Ketobacter alkanivorans: one gene and its partner. The protein of the gene in region 2 interacts with the protein of the main gene of each other region in a pairwise test. Links are inferred from orthologs where the notes say so. Each region holds a gene or a part of one and is shown on either strand. Other genes may lie near its edges. The genes, in order: clpA and Kalk_RS04815.

Region 1 (8,811 bases), 3.8 Mb from region 2 along the record:
TAATATCATGAAATACACCGAGGGTGCCTTTAAGGATTGGGGTTACGAATTGGCGGTAGAACGCTTTGGTGCTGAGCCTCTGGATGGCGGCCCATGGCACACCTTCAAAAACCCAAAAACCGGTCGTGACATCATTGTTAAGGATGTGATCGCAGATGCCTTCCTGCAGCAGATTTTAATGCGCCCTGACGAGTACAGCGTAATTGCAACGCTGAACCTCAATGGCGATTATATTTCTGATGCGTTGGCGGCAGAAGTGGGCGGTATCGGTATTGCCCCTGGTGCCAATATCGGCGGCAGTGTTGCGGTGTTTGAAGCAACTCACGGTACTGCTCCCAAGTATGCAGGCCAAGACAAAGTTAACCCAGGCTCTTTGATCCTCTCGGCCGAGATGATGTTGCGCCACATGGGTTGGACTGAAGCGGCAGATCTTATTATCAATGGTATGCAAGGCGCTATCGAAGCCAAAACCGTCACCTACGATTTTGAGCGTTTGATGCCCGATGCAACTCTGTTGCGTTGTTCCGAGTTTGGTGATGCCATTATCAGTCACATGGAAGACTGATAGCGGCATCAACGCCCGGTTAAAAAAGAAAAGGCTGTCGTTGAACAGCCTTTTTCTTTTTTAGGGTGCAGGGTTGGCGAACGTTGGTTTCAGCAAATAGCCCAAACCTCGCCATCTGTCTGAAATTAATCAGATAAATGTGCGATTTTGAAACCTTTAAAGCGTTTTACAGTCTAAAATAACAAGACACCCTCGGGGAGGGTGGTTGTTATTGAGATTGATTAAACGGCTTCGGCGTGGATCGTGTGGTGCAACTCAGTCGCACCAACTGGATCGTCGGCGTAGGTTTCCTGTTCGGAGGTGCTATCTTGATCTATACCGATAATCGCGATGTTAACGGCATGAAGACCTTTTGGCGCTTCCCTTTCATCGTAGGTAACTTGCTGTCCCGCTTTCAGGCTTCTGTACCCATCCATGCAGATGTAGGAGTAATGAACAAACAAATCTTCTCCACCTGTGTCCGGACGAATGAAGCCGTAACCCTTGGCGTTATTGAACCATTTCACTTTCCCGGTTGCCATAACTCAAGTCCTTCTGTTGGGACTACCTCAGTGTCGGTAGCCATAAGTCAATTGTTATTATTTTTTACTGTCGAGGTACAAACACTAAGAAATGTACTTCGCAGACGTGATTTGTGTTAACTTTTGTTAAACACAAGCCCCAATCATCATGATTGTGAAGTATTAGTCAAGTGTTTTTGCTGTTGAGCTGACCAGCGTAGCCCGAATATGGGTCAGTTATGAGGACTTAATATGTTAACCCCTGATTTTATGATTTCTGGTTATGAGTAAAGCCGAAGATCTTCTACTAACATTGAATAAGATGGAAAGCATGGGAGGCGAGCCATCCAGTCCGGATACGGAGCTTGATGACGGCATTGCGGTTGAGGAATCGAAGCCGGATCTGGCACCGCCGCCGCTGTACAAAGTAGTGATGCTGGATGATGACTTTACGCCGATGGAATTTGTAGTAGACGTGTTGCAGTTGTTCTTTGGCATGAATAGAGAGCAGGCCACGCAGATTATGTTGACGGTACATACCCAGGGAAGAGCCAGTTGTGGCACCTTTACCAAGGATGTTGCGGAAACTAAGGTGGCGCAGATAATTAAGTTTGCAAGGGAGAATCAACATCCCTTGATGTGTGAAGTGGAAAGGTTTCAATAGACCGGTTTGTCCACGGGTCGTTGTCGATATTCTGAGGATGAAGGTGTAAAGAGATGTTAAGCAAAGATCTGGAAGTCACATTAAATCTGGCATTCAGAGACGCTCGTACCAAGCGTCATGAGTACATGACTGTTGAACACCTGCTGCTGGCATTGCTGGATAATGAAGCCGCATCAACAGTTCTGAAAGCCTGCGGAACCGATCTGGACGAGCTTCGTTCAGATTTGGCCAACTTTGTGGATGAAACCACACCACTGATTCCCTCTAGCGACAGCGATCGCGAAACCCAGCCTACGCTTGGTTTTCAGCGCGTGTTGCAGCGGGCCGTATTCCACGTGCAGTCTTCCGGCAAGAAGGAGGTCACCGGTGCTAACGTGTTGGTGGCAATCTTCAGTGAGCAGGAAAGCCAAGCTGTGTATTTCCTCAAAAAGCAAAGTGTCGCCCGTATTGATGTGGTGAACTACATCGCTCACGGGATCTCCAAGGTGTCTGATGAAACTCACAACCTGGAAGATCACAGTCACGATGTGCATGAGGATGACCAGGTTTCAGAAGGCGCCGGTAAATCGCCACTGGAGGCCTACGCCAGCAACTTGAATGAACAGGCTATGGCAGGGCGAATCGATCCTCTGGTGGGGCGCGATGAGGAGGTCGAGCGCACAGTTCAGATTCTGTGTCGTCGCCGCAAAAATAACCCTCTGTTAGTCGGTGAACCCGGTGTCGGTAAAACGGCAATTGCCGAAGGCCTTGCCAAGCGTATTGTCGACAAAGAAGTGCCCGACGCTATCGATGATTGCGTAGTGTTTTCGCTGGATCTCGGTGCGTTGCTGGCTGGTACCAAATACCGTGGTGATTTTGAGAAGCGCTTCAAAGCCTTGCTGGCCGAGTTGCAGAAGAAGTCTAACGCCATCCTGTTTATCGATGAGATTCATACCATCATTGGTGCAGGCGCTGCGTCTGGCGGTGTGATGGATGCTTCGAATCTGTTGAAGCCGATGCTGGCTTCCGGTGACATTAAGTGTATTGGTTCCACAACATTCCAGGAATACCGCGGCATCTTTGAGAAAGATCGGGCGTTGGCTCGACGCTTCCAGAAGATTGATGTAGTGGAGCCAAGCGTTGAAGATACTTTTGAAATTTTGAAAGGTCTTAAGTCGCGCTTCGAAGAGCATCATGATATCAAGTACTCTAACAAAGCGCTGAAAGCGGCTTGTGAGTTATCGGCCCGCTATATTAACGATCGGCACTTGCCTGACAAAGCCATTGACGTCATTGATGAGGTCGGTGCTTATCAGCGTTTGTTGCCACCCAGCAAGCGTAAGAAGGTAATCTCGGTTGCCGATGTAGAAGCGATTGTGTCCAAGATTGCGCGCATTCCTCCAAAAACGGTTTCTGCCAACGACAAAGAGCTGTTGTCGAATCTTGAGCGCGATCTGAAGATGGTGGTGTTTGGGCAGAATGATGCAATTGATGCGCTCTCAAGTGCGATCAAACTGGCTCGGGCTGGTTTGAGTCATCCCGATCGTCCGATTGGATCCTTCCTGTTTGCCGGCCCTACTGGGGTAGGTAAAACTGAGGTTACCAAGCAGTTGGCGAAAGTCATGGGTATGGAGCTTATCCGCTTCGATATGTCTGAGTACATGGAGCGTCACACGGTGTCACGTTTGATTGGTGCGCCTCCGGGGTATGTAGGTTTTGATCAGGGCGGCCTGTTGACTGAAGCCGTCACTAAATCGCCCCATGCGGTGCTGCTGCTGGATGAGATTGAGAAGGCTCACCCAGAGGTGTTTAACCTGTTGCTGCAAGTGATGGATCACGGCACCCTGACTGACAATAACGGCCGCAAGGCGGATTTCCGCAACGTTATCCTGGTTATGACCACCAACGCCGGTGCAGAGTCGGTTGCTAGAGCCTCTATCGGCTTCACGCAGCAGGATCATACTACTGACGGAATGGAAGCCATCAAGCGCATGTTTACACCTGAGTTCCGCAACCGTTTGGATTCCGTTATTCAGTTCCACAACCTGGATATGGAAATCATCAAGGGAGTGGTGGACAAGTTCCTTACAGAGCTTCAGGCCCAGCTGGATGATAAGCGTGTTATGTTGGATGTGGATGACGCTGCGCGTAATTGGCTGGCAGAGAAAGGCTACGACAAGGATATGGGTGCCCGCCCGATGAATCGTTTGATTCAGGAGAAGCTGAAACGTCCGCTGGCAGAGAAGATTCTGTTTGGCGAGCTATCAGAGAATGGCGGTACCGTTCATATTTCCGAAGAAGACGGCGAGCTGATATTCGATACAGAGCCTGCCTGATAAATTTAAGCACAATCACAAACGACAAAAACGAGCCTACTGGGCTCGTTTTTGTTTTGAATGCTTTTTAGCTGAAGCTTATCAGCGTACGCGGTAAGTGATGCGGCCCTTCGACAAATCGTAAGGTGTCATCTCTACTTTCACGCGATCACCGGTGAGTATGCGAATGTAGTTTTTGCGCATCTTTCCGGAAATGTGGGCCGTTACAACGTGCCCGTTGTCCAGTTCCACACGGAACATGGTGTTGGGAAGGGTATCAGTAATGGTACCTTCCATTTCAATGGAATCTTCTTTCGACATCCAGTGATATCCTCTCAGTGCATGGGTAATGCAGTCGGTTTTTGGGCAGTCGAGCTGCCAACGAGGCGTGAATTTTGCCGTAAAAGCAGGCATTTATCAAAGCTAAAGTGGCTTTATTGTGGCTTAGGGAATATTCAGCGGCGTAGGCGGGGTTTAAAATGCTCGAGGTTTTGATTATAACTGTTTGAAAATATTGGATTTAATGAAATATTTCATTAAAGAGAAACCGACACCCAGTGGTTGTTAACATACATCTCAAGCGGGCGATATTCGGTTTTATACTTCATTTTTTGGCAGTCTTTTATCCAGTATCCAAGATAAAGTGCGGGTAAACCCATTCTTTTGGTTTCTTCGATCTGCCACAAAACCGCCATTACCCCCAGGCTGCGTTTTGAGCTTTCGGTGCAGTAATAGGTGTATACCGCAGAGAGGCCATTTTCCATGATGTCGCTGACCGCTACCGCCAGCAGCTTGCCTTGGGGGTCGCGAAACTCGAAAAAACAGGTCTTGCCCCAATCGCTGAGCAAAAAGGATTCATACTGCTCCGGGGTGGGGGGGTACATGTCGCCATCACGATGTTTGGCCTCGATGTAGCGCGCATAGAGTTCGTAGTGCTCATCATTGAATTCTGCAGGCACTTGTTTAATGGAGAGGTCGCTGTTTCGATTCCAGATGCGTTTGTGCTTGCGAGACAGGTGATAGTGCTCCACTGGGATGCGCACCGGTATGCAGGCAGAACATTGACGGCAGTGAGGTCGGTACAGGTAGTTGCCGCTGCGTCTGAACCCAACTTCGGACAGTTCGCTGTAAAGGTTGTGATCAAGGTTGGCTTTCGGATCGGCAAACAGGGTGATAGCGTCATTGCGAGGCAAATAACTGCATTGATGTAATGGAGTAACAAAAAATTTTACTGCTGCGAGATCCGTCATATGCCTAATCGCAAAAGCCTTAAAAATCTTATGGTTAAGTGGCCGGTAGGCACTCATACTAGTGCATTAATACAGTATTAAACGAATTACCGGATGTTTCCAGTGTCGCTAGACACAATGTTGCCAGTTCAGTGACCATTTTGGCTGAACGGTGGTGCGCAAATCATCAATTACAGGAACATGTTGCTGCAGCATGGCTTTGAACTGGTGGCGGGGGATGTTGGTAGAACCGAGGCTAACCAGATGAGGGTTTTCAACCTGGCAGTCAATAAGCTGAAAGCCCCAGCACTTGAGTTGGTTTACGAGGTGAACGAACGCCACTTTGGAGGCGTCTGTTTGGCGACTGAACATGGATTCGCCGAAGAATATTTTGCCCAGCGCAATGCCGTAAACGCCCCCCACCAAATGATCTCCCTCCCAGGACTCCACAGAGTGGGCGTAGCCAAGCTCATGCAGGTGAATGTAGGCGTCAATCATTTCAGCAGTGATCCAGGTGCCGTCGCTGTATTGCCTGGGCTCTGAGCAGGCCTGAATAACCTCGGGAAACGCTGCATCCATGGTGACGTGATAGCGCTGTTTGCGCAGGGTTTTGTTCAAGCTGCGGGAGATGTGCAGTTGATCGGGGAACAATACCGCTCGGGGGCTGGGGGACCACCAAAGTATGGGTTGGTCGGCGTCGAACCAGGGAAATATGCCCTTTGAATAAGCATCAACAAGACGCTCAGGGGTTAAATCTCCACCGGCGGCCAGCAGACCGTTGGGATCACCCAGTGCGTGCTCGATAGGGGGGAAGTCCTGGGTATGAAAGCCCAGGACAGGGATCTTGATCACAGGCAGCGGTTAACTGTTTTCATCCAGAAACTTTTCGGCGTCCAGCGCCGCCATGCAGCCGAATCCGGCAGAGGTGATGGCTTGGCGATAAACGTGATCGGTGACGTCTCCTGCGGCAAATACGCCTTCCACGTTGGTGGCGGTGGCATTGCCTTCGATGCCGCTTTTGATCTTCAGGTAGCCGTTTTCCATATCCAACTGGCCTTCGAAAATGCCGGTGTTGGGGGTGTGGCCGATGGCGATGAATACGCCCTGCAGATCGATGTCTTTGGTCTCGCCGCTGTCGACATGCTTGATGCGCATACCGGTAACGCCCATGTCGTCGCCCAGAACTTCATCGAGGACATAGTTGAGCTCAAGAGTGACGTTGCCGTTGGCAGCGCGATCCAGCAGGCGATCCCGCAGTATTTTCTCGGAGCGGAAGGTCTCGCGGCGGTGAACCACGACCACTTCTTTGGCAATGTTGGCCAGGTACAGGGCTTCTTCTACGGCGGTATTGCCGCCGCCAATGACGGCGACTTTCTGGTTACGATAGAAAAATCCGTCGCAAGTGGCACAGGCGCTTACGCCCTTGCCCTTGAAAGCTTCTTCGGAATCGAGGCCCAAATAGCGGGCAGAGGCACCGGTGGCGATAATCAGGGCATCACAGGTGTAGGTGGCGCTGTCGCCATAGAGGGTAAACGGGCGCTTGCTGAGATCGGTTTTATTGATGTGATCAAACAGGATTTCGGTTTCGAACCGTTCTGCGTGCTGCTTCATACGCTCCATCAGCTCAGGCCCCTGCACACCATCCTGATCCCCAGGCCAGTTGTCCACTTCGGTGGTGGTTGTGAGCTGTCCACCGGGTTGGATCCCTGTGACGATGACGGGGTTGAGGTTGGCTCGCGCAGCGTAGACCGCAGCAGTGTAACCGGCGGGGCCGGAGCCCAGTATTAGAAGGCGGCAGTGTTTGGTTTCGCTCATTAAATCGATGTCCAGTTTGATGGCACAGGTGTTGCCGTGATGTATGGATTGGTTTGCACACTTATACTTAATTTACCACGTTGCAGGCAAATAGTTCCTGTAAATCAGCAGAATAGGGGCTGGCTATAATGGGGTATAGTGCTGATGTACATTTGGATGGATTCTACTATGGCTAGGCTGTTAACGATCGGTGTGCCCAAGGAAACTAAACCCATGGAGGCGCGGGTAGCGCTGGTTCCCCATGCGGTGGCTGAGTTGGTGAGTCAGGGGTTTACAGTGTGGGTGGAGCATTCTGCAGGTGAGCTCAGCGGTTATCCTGATGCCCAATATCTGGCAGCCGGGGCCCGCATAGCAAGCAGTGCCAACGAGCTGTTTGCGCAAGGCCAACTGATTGTAAAAGTGAAAGAGCCGGTGGCGGGGGATCTGGCGTTGCTGCAGGCGCACCACCTGCTGTTTTGTTTTCTGCATCTTGCCCCTAACCCTGCGCTGAGCCAAAGGCTGTGTGATATCGGGTTAACCGCGGTGGCATTCGAATCCGTGCAGCTGGGGCAGCGGTTGCCTTTGTTGGCACCCATGAGTGAAATTGCAGGTCGGGTGGCGGTGCAGGCGGGCGTTCATTATCTGCACCGATCCATGGGTGGAAAAGGGGTTCTGCTGGGCGGGGTTGCCGGGGCGGCTCCGGGCAAGGTTGTGGTCGTTGGTGCCGGGGTGGCAGGCCAGAACGCTGCCAGAGCGGCGGCTGCCACCGGCGCGCAAGTGGTGGCGTTTGATCGCAATGGCGATGCATTGCGCGCAATCGAGGCCATCGCCCCCAATATTACCGGTATGTATTCTTATCAGGAGGCCATTGCTCAGGCTATGGTGGATGCAGATTTGGTGGTGGGGGCGGTGTTGGTGCCGGGGGCCAGGGCTCCTCACGTGGTGTCTCGAGAGATGGTGCGGGCCATGCCCGATGGCGGCCTGATCGTGGATATATCCATTGATCAGGGCGGTTGTGTTGAGACCATCCGTGCCACCGATTATCGTGATCCGGTGTATACCGAGGAGGGTGTGTTGCATATGGGGGTGACCAATATGCCGGGCGCTGTGCCACGTACCGCTTCTGAAGCGCTCTCTGGTGCTATTTTATCCTACGTTCAGCGTTTGGGGATCGGGCAACTGCGGGAATATCCTCCATTAAGTGATGGAATCAACGTTTCAGTAGGTAAGATTGTCCTGCCAGCTCTGTTAGAATAGTCCCTTGAAAGTGGATATTGACGCTTACACTAATTTCTTAAGGTCAATTGTGAGAAGTTTGTGCAAATGGCTGATTTTTCGCTAAAATAAAGCTAATTTATTATCCTGAATAGGGTCATCTTTTGAAAAAAGAACAAGCCCAGAGACAAGTGGAACCCGCTCCCTGGATCGTGTTGTTAGTGCGTGGCGTGCGTGAAGGAGCAATGATCGTGCTCTTTTTCATGTCCCTCTACCTGATGATCGCGCTGGCATCCTTTGATGTTCATGATCCCGGCTGGAGCAGCCTGGGCAGTGGTCGCAGCATTCACAACCTGGGCGGCCGCGCTGGAGCTTGGTGTTCTGATGTCTTGATGTCGCTGTTTGGATACCTCGCGTATTTGTTCCCGCTGTTGATTGCCTACCGGGCCTGGCTGGTATTTCGGGATATAGACAAGCAGTGGAGCTGGCTGATGGCAGGCCTGCGCTTCCTGGGCTTTGCCATGACCATGGTGGCGGCGTCGGGTTTGGC
Region 2 (5,617 bases):
CCGGTTTTGCGGAGGGGATAACCTGGAAACATGTTTGTATTAGTAATGATGAAAAGGGTGCCCCGTTTATCGAACTGAGTGGTCCGGCCCAGGAGCGAGCCCTTTCAATGGGAGTGCAGCGGGTTCATCTTTCTCTCTCGGATGAAAAAGAGCACGCTGTGGCATTTGTGATTTTGGAGTCCTGAGGCCCAGGTTACATGTTACGGGGCTACCATGTCCCTGTTTTGCTCGCACCATTCAATCACTCGATCAACTTCGTTCAGCAATGCGTTACTGAGTACGTGCACGGTTTCAAGTTTTTTCAACTTCAGGCTTTCTTCAAGTACCAAGGAGGCTTCCTGCAGCACTGGGACACCCGTATAGCGAGTAGCACCGTGGAGTTTGTGCACGACCTCCTGTAGGGTCTCGTAATCTTCGTCTTCCAGCAGAACTCGGATGGTTTCCTTGTCTTTCTGCAGGGAGTTGAACAGCATCTCTAACATCTCTTCCGCCAGATCTGCTTTGTTGTTCGCCAGCTTCAGGCCTAGCTTCATGTCTACTGCTGCGTCCTGAGTGTCATTTGTTGTGTGTTCAACCTTCCGTTCGTTTTCTGCGTGGAGGTTGACGCCTGTCCATTTGTGAATAATGTGAATCAGCTGGGCTTCGTTGATGGGTTTGGTTACGTAGTCATCCATGCCTGAATTGAGCAGGGTGTGTTTCTCACTGGCCAGGGCGTGTGCGGTTACGGCGATGATGGGGGTGTGTTTGTCGCGCCCTTCCATGGAGCGAATACGGCGTGCTGTTTCTACGCCATCCATTACTGGCATTTGGATGTCCATCAACACCAGATCGAACTCGCGTTGTTCAAATTGTTGCAGTGCCTTGATGCCGCTGTCGCACGCGGTTACGGATACATCAAGATCCTCCAGTAACGCACAGAGTAGTTTCAGGTTGGCCGCGTTATCATCAACAGCAATGATGCGCAGGTCTTGGGCTGTCATACTTCCCAGAAGTAGCGGGTTGTTTTGGACGTTAGATTTGCCCGTTTCGAATGCGTCTGAGTCAAGCAGGCCACCCAGTACTTCGTAGGCTTTTTGTTGGCACAGGGGTTTGCTGATAAGAGGTAACTGCTTTCCATCCAGTAACTCGGCAAGGGTGGTTTGATCAGCCGGGTTACCATGCAGAATCAGCGGAATCCCATGTTGATTCATTTTGGAGAGTTGGGTGATATCGGTGTACAGAGGCTTCTGGGCATTGACGCCAACAATGATCGCTTGTGGCTGTGCGCTGTCATTGGAGCGCAGCAAGTTGGTGAGTGCCCCCATGTCGGAATATTCTACAACTTCGATCTTGCGCTTCTGCAGGGTGTTGCGCAGGTTGGCTCGCACCGTGGCATTAACGTCGCAAATAGCAATTTTACAGCTCTGGTTGATGATCAATGGGGTGAAGGTCGCATCGCGGTTGTGCACTTTGGCGCGGAAGGTAAACCAGAATGTAGAGCCCTGGCCAGGCTCGCTCTCCAGCCCGATTCCGCCACGCATTTGCTCTACCAAGTGCTTGGATATAACCAGTCCAAGCCCCGTGCCACCAAAGCGTCGAGCGGTGGTGGTATCGGCTTGCCGGAAGGCGCTGAACAACGCTCTTTGTTGTTCTTTGGTGAGGCCGATACCGGTATCCGACACGGTCACCTTGATGGTGGCCATGTCATCTTTTTGATCATCCAGCATTACCCGGATCACGACTTCGCCATGTTCGGTGAACTTAATGGCATTGTTCACCAGGTTGGTAAGGATCTGCTTCAAGCGTAGTGGATCGCCGATAACCCCTGTGGGCACATCGGAGTAGAACAGGCTGACCTGTTCAAGGTGCTTCTCATAGGCCATGGGGGCCAGCATGGTGAGCACGTCCTCTACCACCTCCTGGAAATTTAACGGGATCTGATCCAGTACCAGTTTGCCCGCCTCAATTTTCGAAAAGTCGAGGATGTCATTGATGATGGACAGCAGGCTTTCGGATGATTTCTGAATGGTATCCAGGTAGTCGCGTTGGGTGAGAGAAATATCGCTTTTGAGCAGCAGGTTGGTGAAGCCAATGATGCCGTTTAGAGGCGTGCGGATCTCATGGGACATGTTGGCCAGGAACTCGGACTTGATGCGGCTCGCCTCCAGCGCTTCTTTTCGGGCCAAATCCAGCTCAATGTTTTGGATCTCAATGGTTTCCAGGGTTTCTCGCAGGTCTTCTGTGGCTTGATCTACGTTTTGTTGCAGCTCTTGCTGGCCTTCCAGAATCGACGAGCCCAGCTGGTTCAGTGCGGTTTGCAGTTCGCGCAGCTCGCCGTAGGCGTCCTCCTCAAGTCGTACCTCCAGATCGCCTTCGCTCATGTCTTCAAGCGCTTTTTTGATCCCGTCGACCACATCGCCGATGCTGTTGGAGAAGCGCAGAGAAATCACCGTGTTGATGGCCAGCGCCAACACAATCAAAAAGGTGGTGTAGAGCAGGCTGCGATATTTGGCGATGATCAGGTTGGAGCGGTCAATTTCCACTTCCAGCCAGCCCGCGTTAGCGTCTCCGCCTGCCAGTGGATGATACGACGACGCAGGGTAGATAGGGTGTATCACCCGTAGGGTGGAATCCGTCAGGCGGCCTGTGGCGGTTGTTGTGTCTGGAGCGGGTAGCAGGCTCACGCCCTCTGCGAGGGGGCGCATCTTCGGCCCGGCGCGGGTGATAAGGGTGCCATCCACCTCATGAATGGCAACAGAGCGAACATTGTCCTCTTCCAGAATTCGCTGGGCATAGAAGGGCACCGTATGGCCCTGACGCTGAGTCATGCTTTCGAAGATGCCGTGGGCAAAGGCTGCGGAAATCATCTCCCCCTGCTCCAGCAGGGATTCATCCAGCTCTTTGAAGCGTTGGGCGGTAAACAGGGTGGCCAGTATCAGTCCGATCACCAAGACAGGGATGGAACTGATCAATAGGGCTCGAGACCGCAAACCCAGGCCTTTCAAGAGGTTAAAGTGTTGTTTCAGTTTCACGTGTTATGACCGATGGCTTTTTAAACAGTATATGCCATCTTCTCCTTATCCCTAATTCCAATGATGTCTTGCCTGCCGTGGACTGCGGCATAAATTGGCGGTAATGATAGGCGCTTACCCCCCGTGCAGGGTACAATAGGCCCCCGTTTGAGCAAACAATTAATCAGAACAATGCATTATCCCACGATCGAAGACTTTGTAGGTAATACTCCCTTGGTGAGGTTACAGCGTTTACCTGGGAACACCAGCAACACCATTCTGGTCAAGCTGGAGGGTAATAACCCTGCCGGATCGGTTAAAGATCGACCAGCTCTCAGCATGATTCAGCACGCTGAGATGCGTGGCCTCATCAAGCCCGGGGACACTCTGATTGAAGCCACCAGCGGCAACACAGGTATCGCCTTGGCCATGGCGGCGGCGATTAAAGGTTACAAAATGGTGTTGATCATGCCCGATAACATGAGTGCCGAGCGTCGGGCAGCCATGAGCGCTTACGGTGCCGAGTTGATACTGGTAACCAAACAGCAGAGCATGGAAGGTGCGCGGGATCTGGCCGAGCAGATGCAGCAGGAAGGTAAAGGCGTGGTGCTGGATCAATTCTCCAATCAGGACAACCCCCTGGCACACTACCAGAGCACCGGCCCTGAAATATGGCGAGACACCGCAGGTACAGTCACTCACTTCGTAAGCTCCATGGGCACCACTGGCACGATTATGGGTACTTCCCGCTTTCTGAAAGAGCAAAAACCTGATATTCAGATCGTAGGTCTGCAGCCGCAGGAGGGTGCGGCCATTCCTGGTATTCGCCGTTGGCCCGAGGAATATCTCCCTAAAATCTTTGACGCTTCTCGCGTGGACACGGTCCTGGATATCGCACAGCAAGATGCAGAGGTGACCATGCGTCGTCTGGCCAGCGAAGAAGGCATCTTTTGTGGTGTTTCTTCCGGCGGTGCCGTTGCAGGAGCGTTGCAATTATCGCAGCAGGTAGAGAACGCCGTGATCGTAGCGATCATTTGTGATCGCGGCGACCGCTATCTGTCCACTGGCGTCTTCGACCCGGCCTGATCATGAATGTACTCGTATTTGACATAGAAACCGTCCCCGACGTTGCCGGTGGCCGCCGTCTGTTTGGTCTGGAAGGGCTGGATGATAACGCTGCCGCTGAAGCCATGTTTAATTTGCGCAGGCAAGAAACCGGCAATGATTTTCTGCGCCACCATCTGCAGAGAATCGTTGCCATATCCGCCGTATTTCGTTCCCGTGATCAGATCGCTGTGTGGACGCTGGGGGATGAGCAGGCGGATGAAAAAACCATTCTTGAAAAGTTCTTCCACCTGATCGAACGTTATTCGCCTACGTTGGTGAGCTGGAACGGTTCAGGCTTTGATCTACCGGTGCTGCATTACCGTGCTTTGGTGCATGGAGTGGCCAGCCCTCGATACTGGGATCAGGGTCATGATGACAAGAACTTCAAATGGAATAACTATCTTAGCCGCTATCATGATCGCCACACAGACCTCATGGATTTGATGGCACTCTATAATAACCGGGCGTTTGTGCCTTTGGATCAGATGGCGGCCTTGCTGGGGTTCCCAGGCAAGATGGGGATGAGCGGCGCCAAGGTGTGGGATGCGTTCCAGCAGGGTGATATCAAAGGCATTCGCGACTACTGTGAAACGGATGTATTGAATACATGGCTGGTTTATCTGCGCTTTCAATTGATACGTGGCGTTATCATGGACGATGGCTATCAAGCTGAGTTGAACATGGTGAAAGACTACTTGCGGCGAGAAGCGCGTCCGCATTTCACAGAATTTTTACAGCACTGGGAAGGCGTAACGGCCGAATCCAGTGAACAATCGTCTGCAGTAAAAGAAGGTTAAGCAGTACATGGCCAGAAGAAGACGCAAGCAAACCCTGCCGGCTGATCCGGTGGAATTACAGATAACTGCGCTGAGCCATGATGGTCGTGGTATTGGTCGTATAAAAGGAAAAACCGTATTCGTTGACAGTGCCTTGCCCAGTGAGACGGTTAAATTTGTTTATACACAGAAACGTGGCAAATTTGATGAAGGCCGCACTGTGGAAGTGCTGCAGCCCAGTGTAGAGCGAGTTCAACCCCAGTGTGCTCAGGCCCATCTCTGTGGTGGTTGCAGTTTGCAACATATGGAACCACAAGCGCAGATTGCAATGAAGCAGGGCGTGTTAATGGAGCAGTTGCAGCATTTCGGTGAGCTGCAGCCCGAGGAAGTGCTGGCTCCGTTGACCGGCCCGATATATGGCTATCGTCGCAAGGCCCGCTTGGGTGTTAAGTACGTAGCCAAAAAAGAGTCGGTGCTGGTGGGGTTTCGAGAGAAACGCAACAGCTTCCTGGCTGAGATTGATCAATGTCATGTTTTGGCCGAGGAAGTAGGCCTAAAGTTTCCAGAGCTGAAGCAGCTGGTCATGTCACTGCAGGCGCGCAGTACCATTCCCCAAATTGAAGTAGCAAAAGGGGATGATGCTGTCGCCATCATTGTGCGCCACATGGAGCCGTTGACTGATCAGGATCAGGCTGCAATTTTGAGTTTCTGCCAGCAACATAACCTGCAGCTGTATCTACAGCC

Evidence for each region.
Region 1: the proteins of Kalk_RS04815 (region 2) and clpA interact in binary tests that used the Escherichia coli proteins (3 or more experiments, as listed by UniProt). The link is inferred for Ketobacter alkanivorans from one-to-one orthologs.

The regions. Positions count from the first base shown.
Region 1 is NZ_CP022684.1:4,903,288-4,912,098, forward strand. What follows is about bases 1,453-4,413. They hold clpA (ATP-dependent Clp protease ATP-binding subunit ClpA), read left to right. Parts: upstream 1,453-1,782; coding sequence 1,783-4,044; downstream 4,045-4,413. Other genes in these bases: clpS (ATP-dependent Clp protease adapter ClpS), read left to right, coding at 1,453-1,729; infA (translation initiation factor IF-1), read right to left, coding at 4,126-4,344. Also shown: icd (NADP-dependent isocitrate dehydrogenase), read left to right, coding at 1-565; Kalk_RS21100 (cold-shock protein), read right to left, coding at 787-1,086; more of clpS, read left to right, coding at 1,388-1,452; Kalk_RS21120 (arginyltransferase), read right to left, coding at 4,560-5,273; aat (leucyl/phenylalanyl-tRNA--protein transferase), read right to left, coding at 5,382-6,095; trxB (thioredoxin-disulfide reductase), read right to left, coding at 6,114-7,067; Kalk_RS21135 (alanine dehydrogenase), read left to right, coding at 7,236-8,303; Kalk_RS21140 (DNA translocase FtsK), read left to right, coding at 8,507-8,811. UniProt on the Escherichia coli protein: ATP-dependent specificity component of the ClpAP protease. It directs the protease to specific substrates. It has unfoldase activity. The primary function of the ClpA-ClpP complex appears to be the degradation of unfolded or abnormal proteins.
Region 2 is NZ_CP022684.1:1,138,273-1,143,889, reverse strand. What follows is about bases 1-3,344. They hold Kalk_RS04815 (response regulator), read right to left. Parts: upstream 3,012-3,344; coding sequence 201-3,011; downstream 1-200. Other genes in these bases: cysM (cysteine synthase CysM), read left to right, coding at 3,183-3,344; acpS (holo-ACP synthase), read left to right, coding at 1-185. In the rest of the region: more of cysM, read left to right, coding at 3,345-4,076; Kalk_RS04805 (3'-5' exonuclease), read left to right, coding at 4,079-4,894; 23S rRNA (uracil(1939)-C(5))-methyltransferase RlmD, read left to right, coding at 4,902-5,617. UniProt on the Escherichia coli protein: Member of the two-component regulatory system UvrY/BarA involved in the regulation of carbon metabolism via the CsrA/CsrB regulatory system. Phosphorylates UvrY, probably via a four-step phosphorelay.